DNA from 2 places in the Shewanella sp. MSW genome. Region 2 is predicted to be linked to the other one. Evidence: predicted binding sites of a transcription regulator. Region 2 holds the regulator's gene; the other holds the start of a gene.

Region 1 (7,584 bases), on a different contig from region 2:
GTGAAGTAGCAGACAGCACTATTCCACTAATTTATCTGGGAGAAGCCGTTTGTAGCCGCCGCAGGCAGATGAAGTTTGCCGATTATCTGGCCCTGGCCCATGAACTCAAAGACGCCGGTAAACAGATCGTACTGTCAACCTTGGCCTTGATAGAAGCACAATCCGAGCTTAAAGAGCTTAAGAAACAACTTGATAATGGCGAATTTATGGTTGAAGCCAACGATATGGCCGCCGTAGGTATGGCGCGAGAACAGGGACTGCCCTTTGTCTGTGGCGCCAGTATCAATAACTACAACAGAGCCAGCCTGGACAAACTGCACCAATGGGGCATGCAGCGCTTTGTGATGCCCATTGAGCTGTCAAAGACTTGGCTACAGAAAGTCACTACTCCCGCACCAAGCTTTGAAGTCGAGTTATTGGGCTATGGTTATTTGCCCTTGGCCCACTCGGCCCGCTGTTTCACTGCCCGCCATCGGGGACTGGCGAAAGATGACTGTCAGACAATATGCATCCAGCACCCCAAAGGCCTGGTCGCACAAACCCAGGAGCAACAGCCGCTATTGCGACTCAACGGTATCCAGACTCAATCGGCAGGCCGCTGCGATCTCAGACGGGATATTCCAGAAATGAAACGTTTGGGCGTTGACTGGTTCAGGGTATCACCCGATGGCCATGATTCTATCGCTCTGGCGGAATCTTTACGGCAAGATGCAGGGAGTGAAGTCGACGCCGAAACGAGCAATGAAGCCTGTAATGGATACTGGCACGGCGCGCCAGGCATGGTCTATAGACGTTAAATCAAAATCTTAAGCAAGCTCGTGTTTGGGCTTTTAATATGGATGTTCAACAGGCTCCTGTTCATCGGGAGCCTCTTTTGTACACAGTAGCAAACACAGGACCCAGAGCATAAAACTGCCGAGTCCCAGCCATACCAGCACCGCCGGCAACCAAAAGTCGGGGCGCGGTAATTGCAGCACCAACTCATAGTAAAAAGGATTGTCCCCCTCGGTAATACCAAGTTCCAGATATGGCAAAAACAGAAAAGCGCCCAAACTGATGCCGCTGATAAGCGCCGGGATTAAGGTCCATAAGGTGGCCGCGACAAAGGGGCGTTGTACTAGATAAATTAGATAGCAGCCTACGCTGATACAGCCAAAGATGAAAAACCACTTCAACATCATAGTGTGGAGATGATAGACATTGACCGGAAATAAGCCCACCCCGGCGAGCGCCATACAGGTCAGAGTCAAACTGAGATAAAGAAGATGACCACTCAATTGGCGAGATAGCTGCAGGATAAACAACCAGCAGAGTACCAAACTCAGGCTGCCAAAGAACAGACCACCATTAAGAACCACTGCCAAAGATGAATGACCATAACTGCCCAATTCACTCAAACTGTGATTGAGTAAACTGAAGCCCCGGCCATCGCCACTCTGATAGCCCAAGATAACCAACCCCAGGCCCAGCAGCAGTCCAAAGAGTCCCAGCAAACCAAAGCTCAACGCCATTCTTGCCAGTCTCTGTCTTCTTAACATGCCAGTGTTTGCCCCGGATTAGGTTTCTGCAGTCTAACTTACATGCTCCAGATTTTTTTTAAAGTCCGGGCAAGGTCTTTTTGCGTTACTGATCGCTTATTTACCCGAGTTTAAACAACAAAAGTCGCTCCCGGTCGAATTATTGCATTTTGGCACCAGAGTATAGATTCCGGTTCGTTGGCCCCTGGCTTATTCAGCAACTAATTGATGATATTGATTCTAATCGTCAAGATGATGACAGCCACGGAAATTGACATGGCTTGTCCAAGGGCAAAAATGCACCAGCAGATTCCACTGTAGTCAGCCGATAGCCAGTTTATTTATAGCGTTTTATCCCGGCCAAAACACTGACCACAGAATTTTACAATTAGTATTCATATCAATGATATGCAAATACTGGTTCCTAAAAGATTTGTCAAAAAAGCCCTCCCCCCAATAACCACAAAAATGTTATGCTTATCACACTTAAAACGATAATAAGGCCTGAATCAACATAGGGCCACTAACTCTGAGCCGGAATAAAGATGTCCACAAGGAATTCCACCACTACGGACAGGGAAGTCTGTCTGCAATCCACCGACGAACTCATTTCCACCACAGATCTTCGCGGCGTTATCACTTACGTCAACCCTGCCTTTGCCAAGATCTCGGGTTTCTCTGAAGTCGAGCTATTGGGCCACAGCCACAACATGGTTCGCCATCCCGACATGCCCAAGGCAGCCTTTGCCGAAATGTGGCAATGCCTCAAGGCGGGCCAATCCTGGCGGGGATTGGTCAAAAACCGTTGTAAGGATGGTGGTTTTTACTGGGTCGATGCTTTCGTTTCCCCCATCTTTGAACAGGGAAAAATCATTGGTTATCAATCCGTCAGGGTTAAGCCCAGCCAAGAGACTGTTAAGCGGGCCATCAAAGTTTACCACCGTCTGAACCAAGGGAAAGAAGTCAAAGATCCACTGACGCTGACACAAAAACGCTTGCTTTCAGCACTGATGGCTGGGGCTGGTCTGCTGCTCTGTGGTTATATTTGGGGATGGGGAGTGATGTTGGCCGGGGCCATATTGATGGCGCTCAATCTGGCAATCTTCTATGACGAAGCCTTTCGTATTCCCGCCCGACTGATGACACTCAAGCAAGAGTACGACTCTATCAGTCGCTTCATCTATGCCGGGCAAGACACCTCATCTGTGCTCGAATTCCAGTTACAACGTAAAGCTGCCATGCTTCAAGGCGTATTGGGCAGGACTCAGGATCAAGCTCTGAAAACCAATGATATTGCCGCTCAGTTGGTGGTGGCCACCGAGCAGGCCAGAGTCGGCATGGATCTGGAGCAGCAACAGATGCATCAAATTGCCAGCGCTATCGAAGAGTTGCACGCCACAATCAGTGAGGTAGCCGACAATACTCAGGCTACTTCTGGCCGTATAGATGAGGCTTATGGCCTCTGTCGTCAAAGCCGGGATGTGATGCATCAGAACAGCAAACATATTCTCCACCTAGCCGATGATGTTGCCAGGGCGGCTTCCAATGCCAAGCATCTGAACGATGAAGCTCAGCAAGTTGCCAATGCCATGTCGGAAATCGATGCCATTGCCGATCAAACCAACTTGCTGGCCCTCAATGCAGCCATAGAAGCAGCCAGAGCCGGTGAACAGGGACGCGGCTTTGCCGTAGTCGCCGACGAGGTCAGAGCCTTGTCGGCTCGAACCCAAGAGTCCACCAAAAGCATTTCAGCCAGCATAGAGACTATGTTCAGCATGCTGACCAAGTGGGCCACTGAGATGGAAGCCAGTAGACACCAAGCACAGAAATGTGCAACCGAAGCATTATCGGCAGTAGAGTCCATCAACACAGTTAACCAGGGAATGAGTGAAATACACGATCTCGCCAGACAAAATGCCGTGGCAGCCACTCAGCAGGGGCAAGTGGTACAGGAAATAGCAAGTGGCATCCAGATGATTCATGGCGCCACCCGTGACAACGTTTCTGCCCTAGGTCAAGTAGAGCACGCCGTATTGCAATTAAAGGCCAGTGCCGACAGGTCATTGAATCTGAGACAAACCTTCGGTTAAGGCTCAATCCTGGACTTGACTCGAGCAACAATTATTTAACTATTTATTTTTGAAGACTTTTTTATTAGGAACTGCTCAAACAATAATTACGCAAATACTGCTAATAACTATGCTGTTGTGATCAAAGAGACAGAACTGACAGCGAATGAATTTACATAGCCGCATTAAGGGGGTAATCTTGCCCCCTTAAATTCTGGGGCTGGCTGAATGAAAATGCATCCAAAGCCAATATTGCCCCTGGCGAGTAACTTTTTACTCATTCATTAGTGTAAATTCAGGGTGTAACAAACGTGGCAAACGAAAAACAACCCCGCAACATAGCAACCATACTCACCTTCCTGGTGCCATCCCTGCTCGGTGTCTTACTCTTTATGACACCTATCAGTTATAACAACGAACTGACGATCCCTGTAGCTGTGTTGGCCGGTGAACTCAAAGGTTTGCTCAATGATTATCTGACCGGCATAATTTGCGCCATAGTAGTATTTATGGCCACTGCCAGTGTATTGGTAAAGCTCCTTCGTCCCGGCTTCGTCCGCCACAGCAAGTTTCTTAACTCTCTGTTGAATATCAGCCCTGCCTGGCTCTTGGTTAGAGTATTGGGAGCAATATTTATCTGCCTGACCTTCTTCCAGGTTGGCCCTGAGATACTCAGAGCCGATTCCACCGGCGCCTTGGTAATGAATGACCTGCTGCCGCTACTCTTCTGTGTGTTCTTTTTTGCCGGTATGTTCCTGCCTTTATTGCTCAATTTTGGCCTGCTGGAACTCTTCGGTACCTTACTGACCAAATTGATGCGACCGGTATTTAACCTGCCGGGACGCAGCGCCATCGACTGTATGGCCTCTTGGCTCGGGGATGGTAGCGTTGGTATTCTGCTCACCAGCAAGCAGTATGAAAACCGCTTCTATACCCAACGTGAAGCGGCGGTTATCGGCACCACCTTCTCGGCAGTCTCTATCACCTTTACCCTTGTGGTGCTCACTCAAGTAAAACTGCAGGCGATGTTTGTGCCCTTCTACCTGACGGTCTGTCTGGCCGGTATTGTTGCCGCCATAGTTGTGCCCAAGTTGCCGCCGCTGTCACGCAAAAAAGATCTCTATATTGATGGCAGTCCCAGGCAGAAAGATGATGAGTCACTGCCGCAAGGCCATAACTCCCTGTCCTGGGGGCTGGAACTGGCGCTCACCAAGGCAGCCAATACCGGCGGTATATTCAAGGTGCTCTCCGAAGGGGTAAAGAATGTCATCGATATGATCTTCGGGGTACTCCCTGTCGTGATGGCAATAGGCACCATAGCTTTGGTCATCGCCGAATACACCCCGGTATTTGACTATCTTGGCATGCCTTTTATTCCGCTGCTGGAATTGATGCAAATCCCCGAAGCAACACAGGCCTCCAAGACTATAGTCGTTGGGTTTGCCGATATGTTTATCCCCTCGATTCTGGCCACCAGCATAGAAGCCGACATAACACGTTTTGTGATTGCGGCGCTGTCGGTCACCCAATTGATCTACATGAGTGAAGTAGGCGCTTTGCTTATCGGCAGCAAGATACCGGTGAAAATTTGGGAGCTGTTCGCCGTCTTCCTGCTACGTACTCTGGTCACCCTGCCGGTAATTGCCGGAATGGCACATCTGCTGTTCTAGGGGCAATGTAACCTAACCTCCCGACAACGGCCGCTACATGCGGCCGTTTTTGCAGCATCAACTATGAAATCCCCCCCCGTAAGTATCTGTGTCACCGCGGCTTCGCATCTGGCAGAGAATGTTAAAGCCTTCAACAAGTGCTTGTACGCCAAGGATGTCGATCAGCAAGATTTGCGAACAGTACCAAAGTGAAATGGCCGATTACAGCCGACTGATGCTGACTAACCTGGAGCGCGCCGCCAAGCGGAGCCGCAGCTTCAAACAGCTCTCCGTCGAGAGAGTCCCATGAACAACTGCGGGAATTTAAACTGGTGACTCAAGTGCTTGGCGGCGAGATCCGCCTGATCAGTGCACCGGGGCATGGCAGCGAATTCCGCATCATATTGCCAAATGATATCGAGATGAGTTCGGGGCGTCACAATAAGGTCATCGAGACGTCACTTCAAGGTCAAATAACTGACTTAGAGTCTTTCACAGTCAAACCCGTTTCACTGGTTTTATCCAGGAGCCGCGATGAAAGACAGCAAGTCATTGGTCAACAAACCATCGACATTTCGCCCATACTCCCGCCGCGCAGCCGAGCCTGTCATCAAGCTCAACGCCCTCTGGCTCTCGGATATTCACCTGGGCAGCATTGACTGCAAGGCCGAATACCTGCTGCACTTCCTAAACAGCGTTCAGCCCAAGGTGCTGTATCTGGTGGGGGACATAGTCGATATCTGGGCCCTCAAACGCCGGGTATTCTGGCCCGAGAGTCACAACCAACTGCTGCAAAAACTGCTGCAGATGGCACAGAGCGGCATCAAGCTGGTGTATCTGCCCGGCAACCATGACGAGCTGTTTAAGGACTACCATCAGCTGCAACTCGCCGACGTCATTATCAGCAAAGAGTACCGACATCAAACCCTGAGCGGCAAAACCTTGCTGATGCTGCATGGCGATCAGTTTGACTCCGAAGTCTGTATCGGCCGCATCACCGCCCGCCTCGGCGATCACCTCTACGATGTCTTGATGTTTCTCAACCGCCAACTGCACAAGGTTCGCCGCCGTCTCGGGTACCCCTATTGGTCTTTGGCCGGTTTTATCAAGCAAAGAGTCGGCAAGGCCCAGCAAGCCATCAACAGTTTTCGCGAAGCCGTGGTGCGCTATGGCCGCAAGCAGAAGGTGGACGGCATCATCTGTGGCCATATTCACCAGCCCGAGCTCACGGAAATGAGCGGCTTTATCTATGCCAATGATGGTGACTGGGTAGAGAACTGCACCCTATTGACCGAAACCCTCGAGGGCGAGCTGCAACTCGAGCGCTGGAATGAACAACTGGGCCGGACCGAAGTACTGAAACGCTTCGCCTGGCAGAGACAAGAACAACAAGCTGCTTAAATCAGGTACCCCATTATGATGTTTACCGTCGATAAAGTTGTGGAATCCAATCTGCCCAATATCAACAGCAAGCCTTGGCTCGCCAAGCCAACCAAGGCCTTACTGCGTTATCTGCTCAATGAGCGGGAGTGCAATGATATCGCCGGCCAATTCAGTTTTCTCAAGGGCGTGGATTTTGTTGAACAAGTGCTGGAAAGCTTTGCCGTCAGCTATACTGTGCCGGACAGTGAGGTGGAAAACATTCCCCATCAGGGCCGGGTCGTTATCTTCGCCAATCATCCAATAGGTTCGCTGGATGCTCTGGTGCTGATAAAACTTATCAGCGAAGTCAGGCCTGACATTAAAGTAGTTGCCAACGAGCTGCTGATGACACTGACGCCACTGCACAACATCCTGCTGCCGGTTCGCAATATGACAGGCGGCACCCCCAGACAACACCTGGAGAAGATCCATCAACATCTGCGTAGTGAAGGCGCTGTGCTCATCTTTCCATCGGGTGAGGTTTCCCGGCTCAGACCAAACGGCATTCGCGATACCCAGTGGCAAACCGGCTTCCTGAAGATGGCTATCAGCTGCAATGCGCCGCTGCTGCCCATGTATGTCGATGCCAAGAACTCGGCGACCTTTTACGGCGCTTCCATGTTATATAAACCTTTGGCTACCCTGCTGTTGGTCAAGGAGATGTTTAAACAAGCCAGTAACACTTTGCCGGTGCGTATCGGCGAGCTTATCCCGGCAGAAGCGGTCAGCGGCAGTAACTTCCCGCTCAAAACCCGGGTCAGTCTGCTGAAGAACCATCTCTATCGCATCGGCAAGAATCGTAGCCCACTTTTCAACACCCAGAGCGCCATCGCCCATCCGGAAAAACGTCGTGAGTTGCAACAGGCTTTACTGCAGTGCGAGCAGCTTGGTCAAACTCAGGATGACAAGCAGATTTTCCTCTACCGC
Region 2 (7,584 bases):
TATCCATCAGCGCAAGGCCCGAAGGTCCCCTGCTTTCCCCCGTAGGGCGTATGCGGTATTAGCAGTCGTTTCCAACTGTTATCCCCCACAAATGGGCAAATTCCCAGGCATTACTCACCCGTCCGCCGCTCGTCATCTTCAAAAGCAAGCTTTTGAAATGTTACCGCTCGACTTGCATGTGTTAGGCCTGCCGCCAGCGTTCAATCTGAGCCATGATCAAACTCTTCAATTAAAGTTTTGGTTGATTCCGAAGGTTCTGCTCAATGAATTCTGTTCGTATGAACACTCTTCATCGAGTTAAATCGTTTTGTCGATTTCTCAATGCCTGTGAGTGTCCACACAGATTTGCTTGTTTATCTTGTTAAAGAGCAATCCCTTAGACGCTGTGGTCATCGGGTCAGGGCTGCGTATTCTACGCTTTCCTGCTGCGGCGTCAAGAGGTATTTACCATCTTTTTTCGCCTGTCGTTGAAAGGACTCAAGAGCCTCTTTTCTTCGACCCTGTCACGTCTTTCGCGTTGCCGCTGTGCCGTGTCAGTGGGAGCGCATTATAGGGAGCCTGAACTTTTGTGCAAGGGGGATTTTTGCAAAACCACACCAAGCGAACACTATTTAGGCACTACCAGGTTGCTGTCAACTTTTAAGCAACACAGACATTACCCTAAAGTCCCTTTTCATCTCGATGAGTAACTTGAACCAACTGAGATGGCTATGCAAACTGACTTGCTCACTAACCTGAGTTGCTCGTCAAAAGGCTATTTCACTCAAGGTGGGATCTAGGTTTAGCACATATTTCGCCGCTTTGCAGAGTAAAAGCCTTTTGAAATGGCAGCCCAAAGTTTTCACTATCACGAGAGAATCATGACTTGAGCTTGTCTAGACTCGCTTTATCTCCCGTATCTTCTTTTTCTTCGGCGCTTTCTTTGTTATCGCTATCTCTATTATCTCGGGCATGGGAAGTGGGAGAACCCTCTGCACTTGATGCTTTGCCATCACTGTCATCTGTCTCATCGTCATCACCCAAAACGTGAGACACCTTGAGTTTTCTAACGCTGCGAATGGTAACCACAGGCCCCGAGAGAGCATAGAGATAAAACAGCAGACAGAGAATTAATGCAGGTTCGACCGAGATCACCACAAATACGGCCACTACCAGCAGAATCACCAGGAAGTTCACCTTGCCACGCCAATCGACTTCTTTAAAGGAGTGATAGCGGAAATTACTCACCATCAACAGACCGGCAACGGCCGTGACCAGAGCCACCAATATACCTATATCATGCCCTGAGACGCCGTAGCCCTGCCCCAGCCAGACACTGCCGGCAATAAGAGCCGCTGCGGCCGGACTGGCAAGCCCTTGGAAGAAACGTTTATCGGCCACTCCTACTTGGGTATTGAAGCGCGCCAGACGCAAGGCAGCCCCGGCGCAATAGATAAACGCCGCCAACCAACCTATTTTGCCCAATTCAGAAAGCCCCCAGTTATAGGCTATCAAGGCCGGAGCCATACCGAAGGACACCATATCTGCCATCGAGTCGTACTCGGCACCAAAGGCACTCTGAGTGTTGGTCAAACGCGCCAGACGACCATCCAGTCCATCAAATAACATGGCAACAAACACAGCAATAGCCGATGCCTCAAAGTGCCCATTCATGGAAGCGATAACAGCATAGAAGCCCGAGAACAATCCTGCCGTTGTCATCAGATTGGGTAACAGATAGATACCACGGGTTTTTATTGTTGGCTTGGATAAATTTTGCATACACTTAACCTGATGGTGTAATCAAACTCATAACGGCAAAGATAACACACTTGCTCAGACAAGCTCACCCTGCAGAAACGGAAACAAACAATGATAAGGATCAGCCTATTTATGGCTCTGCTGGCATTACTCGGAGCCAACGCTGCCTCGGCAACCCCCATTTATACTTGGGTCGATGAAAATGGCGTCACCCACTACAGCCAGGAGCCGCCGCCACAACAGCAAGCCACCGAACTGGACAGCCAAAATCTGCAACCCGCCAGAATCGGCACGGTCGCGCCGCAGCGAAAAGATGACATTGTGCTGGAGACTGAGTCTGAGAAACAGGCCAAATTGCTCAAGGAGAAAGATGCAGTCCAGGCTCAGGCTATATGCGATAAGGCCAAATTCCAATTGGATGTCCTCAATACCCACACCAGGCTACAACGTAAAGATGATGCCTCAGGTGAAATGATTAAGATGACTGAAGAAGAACGGCAGGCGCAGATAAAGGAGCAGCAGGAAAGAATTCGGCTGTTTTGCCAAAGAAACTAGCCAGCAAGGCCAGAGTAGAATAGGTTCTAGTAGCAAAAAGGAGCGCCGAAGCGCTCCTTGTTATTCCCGGAGTCGACTTACTTAACGAAGTCTACACCCAGTTTGATATCCGCCTTCAAGGTATCCAGCATGGCATCACGGGCGTTGGCTTCAAACGCGCTCAGTTCACCATATGGCAAAACCTTTTCGATACCATTTTTGCCGAGTACCACTGGCTGGGCAAAAAATTCAGCGTGTTCACTGCCACCGTCTACATAGGCGCACTCGATCACATTGGCTTCACCCTGCAGACCGCGGATCAGCGACAGACCGAAACGGAAAGCGGCCTGGCCCATGGACAGAGTCGCGCTGCCGCCACCGGCTTTGGCTTCAACCACTTCAGTACCGGCGTTTTGAATACGCTTGGTCAGGGCAGCAACTTCTTCATCGGAGAAGCTGACACCTTCAACCTGAGACAACAGAGGCAGAATGGTCACACCGCTGTGGCCGCCAATCACATTGACTTTAACATCGGCAACATTCAACCCTTTGGCTTCGGCGATAAAGGTTTCAGAGCGGATGACATCGAGAGTCGTCACACCGAATAGACGGTTCTTGTCGTAAACACCGGCTTTTTTCAGTACTTCAGCCGCAATGGCCACAGTGGTGTTCACTGGGTTGGTGATGATACCGATCAGCGCCTTGGGACAAGTCGTAGCCACCTTTTCAATCAGGTTACGGACGATACCGGCATTGATATTGAACAGATCAGAACGATCCATGCCAGGCTTACGGGCAACACCGGCAGAGATCAGCACCACATCAGCACCTTCCAGTGCAGGTGTTGGGTCTTCACCGGCAAAACCTTTAACTTCAACTGCTGTCGGGATATGACTCAGATCCACGGCAACCCCAGGCGTTACGGGGGCGATATCATAGAGTGACAGCTGAGAGCCGGCAGGTAATTGGGTTTTCAACAGAAGGGCAAGAGCCTGGCCAATACCACCAGCAGCACCTAGTACAGCAACTTTCATAGTTATCTCCGTCAATTCTCGGAATTATGTGTGACATAGATCTAATTCTGTGATGGCGCAACATTAAAGGATCGTCACAAAAATAGCAATTATCCCTTAGTCATATGACTCTGCTTCATCAAAAGCTGAATTAACTTCAGCATTTGCTCTCGCCTACTGAGGCTTCTTTTACCCAACAAATGACCCAAACTGCATTTTTATGCAGGCATCTTGGGTGTTTGTTGACACTTACCCGTTTGATATGCAGAATGAGCGAGATTTTCTGAATAACGACAGAAGAAGATAATGCAAGCAAGCAAAAATCAGGATGAGCTAATCAGAACCTTCAAGGCTCTGCTTAAAGAGGAGCGCTTCGGCTCCCAGAGTGAAATAGTCAATGCACTGCAAGCCGAAGGCTTTGCCAATATCAACCAGTCCAAAGTCTCGCGCATGCTGAGCAAGTTCGGTGCCGTGCGCACCCGTAACGCCAAGCAGGAGATGGTCTACTGCTTACCGGCCGAACTTGGGGTGCCAACTGCCGGCAGCCCACTGAAGAATCTGGTATTGGATGTGGATCATAACCAAGCCATGATAGTGGTACGTACCAGCCCGGGGGCGGCGCAGTTAATTGCCAGGCTGTTGGACTCCATCGGCAAGCCAGAAGGTATTCTGGGCACTATTGCCGGTGATGATACTATCTTTATCTGCCCTTCCAGCATCAAGACCATTGATGAAACGCTGGAAACAGTCAAATCACTGTTCAATTACACAGACTAAGTTGAACATTTCATAAAAAAAACGCCCCTCAATGAGGGGCGTTTTTGTCGCTATCGCGTTATTAATCATCAAACTGGATCATAAAATCCAGAGATGGGGCAAAGAAAGAGGAACCTGTTACCGCCTGAGTAAAGTGCATCAGGTGATCATGGTGTCCTTCTCCGTCACCGAAAACCATACTGTGAAGCATCTTTTCGAAATGGCTTGGTGTCTTACAAGTAGAGATAAACATCAATCCCTGTTGTTTGACTGAACCATAAGGCATGCTCTGACGCAGGATCTCCATCGACTCACCATTGTCATACTTGAGATTTACCCGCTTGATATGCGCCGTCAGCGGTTTGTCTTCCGAGGCGTACTCTATGTTGTCCTGCTTGGTGCGGCCTATGATGTCTTCCTGCTTTTTCTGCGGCAGTCTGTGCCACTTACTCAAATTGTGGACATATTTCTGTACATGAATGTAGCTACCGCCGCGAAATGCATCGTCTTCATCCCCTACCAGGGCCACAGCTTGACGACCTCTGCCCTTGGGGTTTTCTGTGCCATCGACAAAACCGGTCAGATCGCGGCTGTCCATAAAGCGGAACCCGCGCTCCTCCTCTTCCAGCTCGGCCAGGCCTTCCAGCATTTCGTTGACCTCATTGGCCACCAGATGAAGAATATCCAGGCGATCACAACGCAGGTGAATAAAGATATCGAACTCTATCGCCGGCGCATCCCGGTTACCCGACTCCATCGCGGGGAATGGCTTGAGTTCAGCCGGTCTGCTTCCCGGATAGAGGTGATCCCAAAAGTTGGCACCAATCGCCACAAAGGCATTAAAGGCACTGTCGGCATACTGATCTGCCAGCTCATACAAATACTGGGCAACATTGGCCAGACAAGGGCGCAGTTGTGACTCCCCGCCTTCGTTGGCATTGAACATCAGATAAACACTGTGCAGATTTCCCTCTGCGCAGATCCCCAGCTGTTCCCGTGGCATAACCTGTGTATCCATTTGCAATCTACCCTTTCAGATTAATTCATCTTCGGCCTTATTATCCGCAACTTGAGCATTAATTTGAATTAGCTCACGCACGTTTTTGCCGATTACTTTCAATAACCTGATGCTTGTCCGTCTTTACGGGACTCGGACGCTCCCCGATAAACGCCGCTTTCAACATTGACGCCTATGGCCTGATAACCACCGAAAGCCCCGAGAGAATCACTTAAAGTATGCCCCTTTTTCATCAGCTCACGGCGGGTTTCCATGGAAAAGCCCGACTCGAGGCTGATATAACCGCCATCTGTCATCTGCTCGCCGGTCGGTTGGCTGGAACCTGTATGCAATATTCTCGGAGCATCGCCCGCCTCCTGCAGGTTGAGGCCAAAATCAATCAGATTAATCATGATCTGGGCATGCATCTGGGGTTGGGTGGCTCCCCCCATGACACCAAAGCTGAGCCAGGGCTTGCCATCTTTGGTGACAAAGGCCGGAATTATGGTATGAAACGGTCTTTTACCCGGTGCATAGGAATTGGCACGCCCGGGAGTGAGATCAAACAGCTGGCCTCTGTCCTGAAGCACAAATCCCAAATCCGGAGGCGTCATGCCTGAGCCCATGCCACGATAATTGCTCTGGATGAGGGACACCATATTGCCTTCTTTATCGGCGGTAGTGAGATAGATGGTATCACCGTGTAAAAGGTTGGGATTACCCGACTCAACACTGGCGGCGGCTTTGTCAGCATCGATAAGCTTGGCTCTGGCGTAGTTGTATTCTTTGGAGATCAGTGACGCTACCGGCACTTTGGCAAAGTCCATGTCGGCGTAGAACTTGGCTCGGTCGGCAAACGCCAGCTTTTTTGCTTCCACGAAATGATGCACATATTCGGCGCTGTCCAGCCCCATGGCCTTGAGATTAAATGGCTCCAGGGTTTTAAGGATCTGCAGTGCCGCTATCCCCTGGCCGTTGGGGGGCAGCTCCCAGATATCATAGCCCCGATAATTAACCGATACAGGTTCAACCCACTCACTCTTGTGAGAAGCGAGATCTTCATAGGAAAGATAACCGCCCTGTTGTTGCATATAGGCGGCAATACTGCGGGCTATCTCTCCTTTGTAAAAGACGTCCCGGCCCCCCTTGGCAATTTTTTCATAGCTGTTGGCCAAAGCCGGGTTTCGAAACAATTCACCGACGGCCGGCATGCGGCCGCCTGGCATATAGGTTTCTTTAAACCCCGGGTATTTGGCCAGCTTGTCACCGCTTCGCGCCAGATAGAAGGCGATGAGCTCGGAAACCGGAAATCCTTCACGGGCATAATGAATAGCCGGCGCCAGGTTATCCTTCATGGGCAATTTGCCGAACTTGTCATGCAGTTCATACCAGCCATCCACGGCACCGGGCACGGATACGGGCAAAGGTCCATAAGGCGGCAGATGCTCAAGCCCTTTGGCCTTGAGCATCTCCAACGTCAGAGAAGCCGGACTGCGGCCAGAGGCATTAAGCCCATAGAGCCGCTGCTCTTTGGCGCTCCAGACAATGGCAAAAAGATCGCCGCCTATGCCAGAACCAGTAGGCTCCACCAACCCCAGCATGGCATTGGCGGCAATCGCGGCATCCACGGCGCTGCCACCTTGTTTGAGAATATCGACCGCCACCTGAGTCGCCAGTGGTTGGCTGGTTGCCGCCATACCATTAACCGCATAGACTTCAGAGCGGCTCGCAAAGGCCGCGCCCGTGATTCTATCCATCGCCATGCTTCCCGTGCTGCAGCAAACAGCCAAACTCCCGATGACGCCGAGTAACAGCTGACGACATGAGCTGTTGCTGATATTCCGTATCCCTTGTGCGTCCTGCATTTTATTATTGCTGTGGTTATGCATCTCGCCTCCGCTCTCATCCCGGAGCGGCGCATGGGCGAGTCCGGGGTTCAGTGAATACCTATGGTGAATTCAATCAAACCGATTGTTTGGTATAACACAGAGACAAACAAATTATCACCCACAGCAAACTTATGAAACAATTGTTGTTAACAGCCATTACCGAACAACACCAGCGGATGTTCCAGTGTCGACAGCCTGACTCTCTGCCCTGGAGAAAACTGTACCTGATGACTACGGACCTCTAGAGTGACGCCCTCTTGCTGCACATCATAATGGCAAACATTGCCCAGAAAACGCCGCTCGGTAACCACGGCCAGCCCCTGTTCGTCGGGTTGTAACTCCAACTGCTGTGGCCGCAGCAACAACTCACCCTGCCAGTTCAGTGGCAAACCATGGGGCAAAGAGCTCTTAAGGCGGCCGATTTGAGTATCGACACAGTGCTCGCAGCTGACCTTGGCCTTAAGATAATTACCACTGCCGAGAAAGTCCGCCACATAGCGATTGACCGGGTTGGCATAGAGAGTTTCGGCACTGCCTTGCTGCACTATTTTTCCATCTTCAAACAGCGCCAGGGTATCGGCAAAAACAAAGGCCTCATCCTTACTGTGGGTCACAAATACGGCGCTGACGTTACGGCTCTTGAGGATCGCGCGAA

The links. The regulator ArgR, encoded in region 2, controls arginine synthesis, uptake and breakdown. The targets are predictions, from matches to a motif close to ANTGAATANNTATTCANT.
Region 1: the regulator ArgR is predicted to act here: its motif matches at 3,851-3,868, upstream of AYI96_RS18705 (YjiH family protein).

Annotation. Positions count from the first base shown of each region.
Region 1 is NZ_LVDR01000023.1:33,407-40,990, reverse strand. It holds gene AYI96_RS18720 (U32 family peptidase) at 1-797, shown strand, start outside; gene AYI96_RS18715 (hypothetical protein) at 831-1,538, opposite strand; gene AYI96_RS18710 (methyl-accepting chemotaxis protein) at 2,063-3,607, shown strand; gene AYI96_RS18705 (YjiH family protein) at 3,898-5,256, shown strand; gene AYI96_RS20635 (hypothetical protein) at 5,411-5,545, shown strand; gene AYI96_RS18700 (UDP-2,3-diacylglucosamine diphosphatase) at 5,770-6,636, shown strand; gene AYI96_RS18695 (lysophospholipid acyltransferase family protein) at 6,652-7,584, shown strand, end outside.
Region 2 is NZ_LVDR01000002.1:368,499-376,082, reverse strand. It holds partial or broken rRNA gene AYI96_RS03255 (16S ribosomal RNA) at 1-232, opposite strand, end outside; gene pssA (CDP-diacylglycerol--serine O-phosphatidyltransferase) at 859-1,761, opposite strand; gene AYI96_RS03245 (DUF4124 domain-containing protein) at 1,852-2,295, shown strand; gene mdh (malate dehydrogenase) at 2,373-3,308, opposite strand; gene argR (transcriptional regulator ArgR) at 3,594-4,064, shown strand; gene AYI96_RS03230 (Dyp-type peroxidase) at 4,126-5,061, opposite strand; gene ggt (gamma-glutamyltransferase) at 5,160-6,803, opposite strand; gene AYI96_RS03220 (ABC transporter ATP-binding protein) at 7,076-7,584, opposite strand, start outside.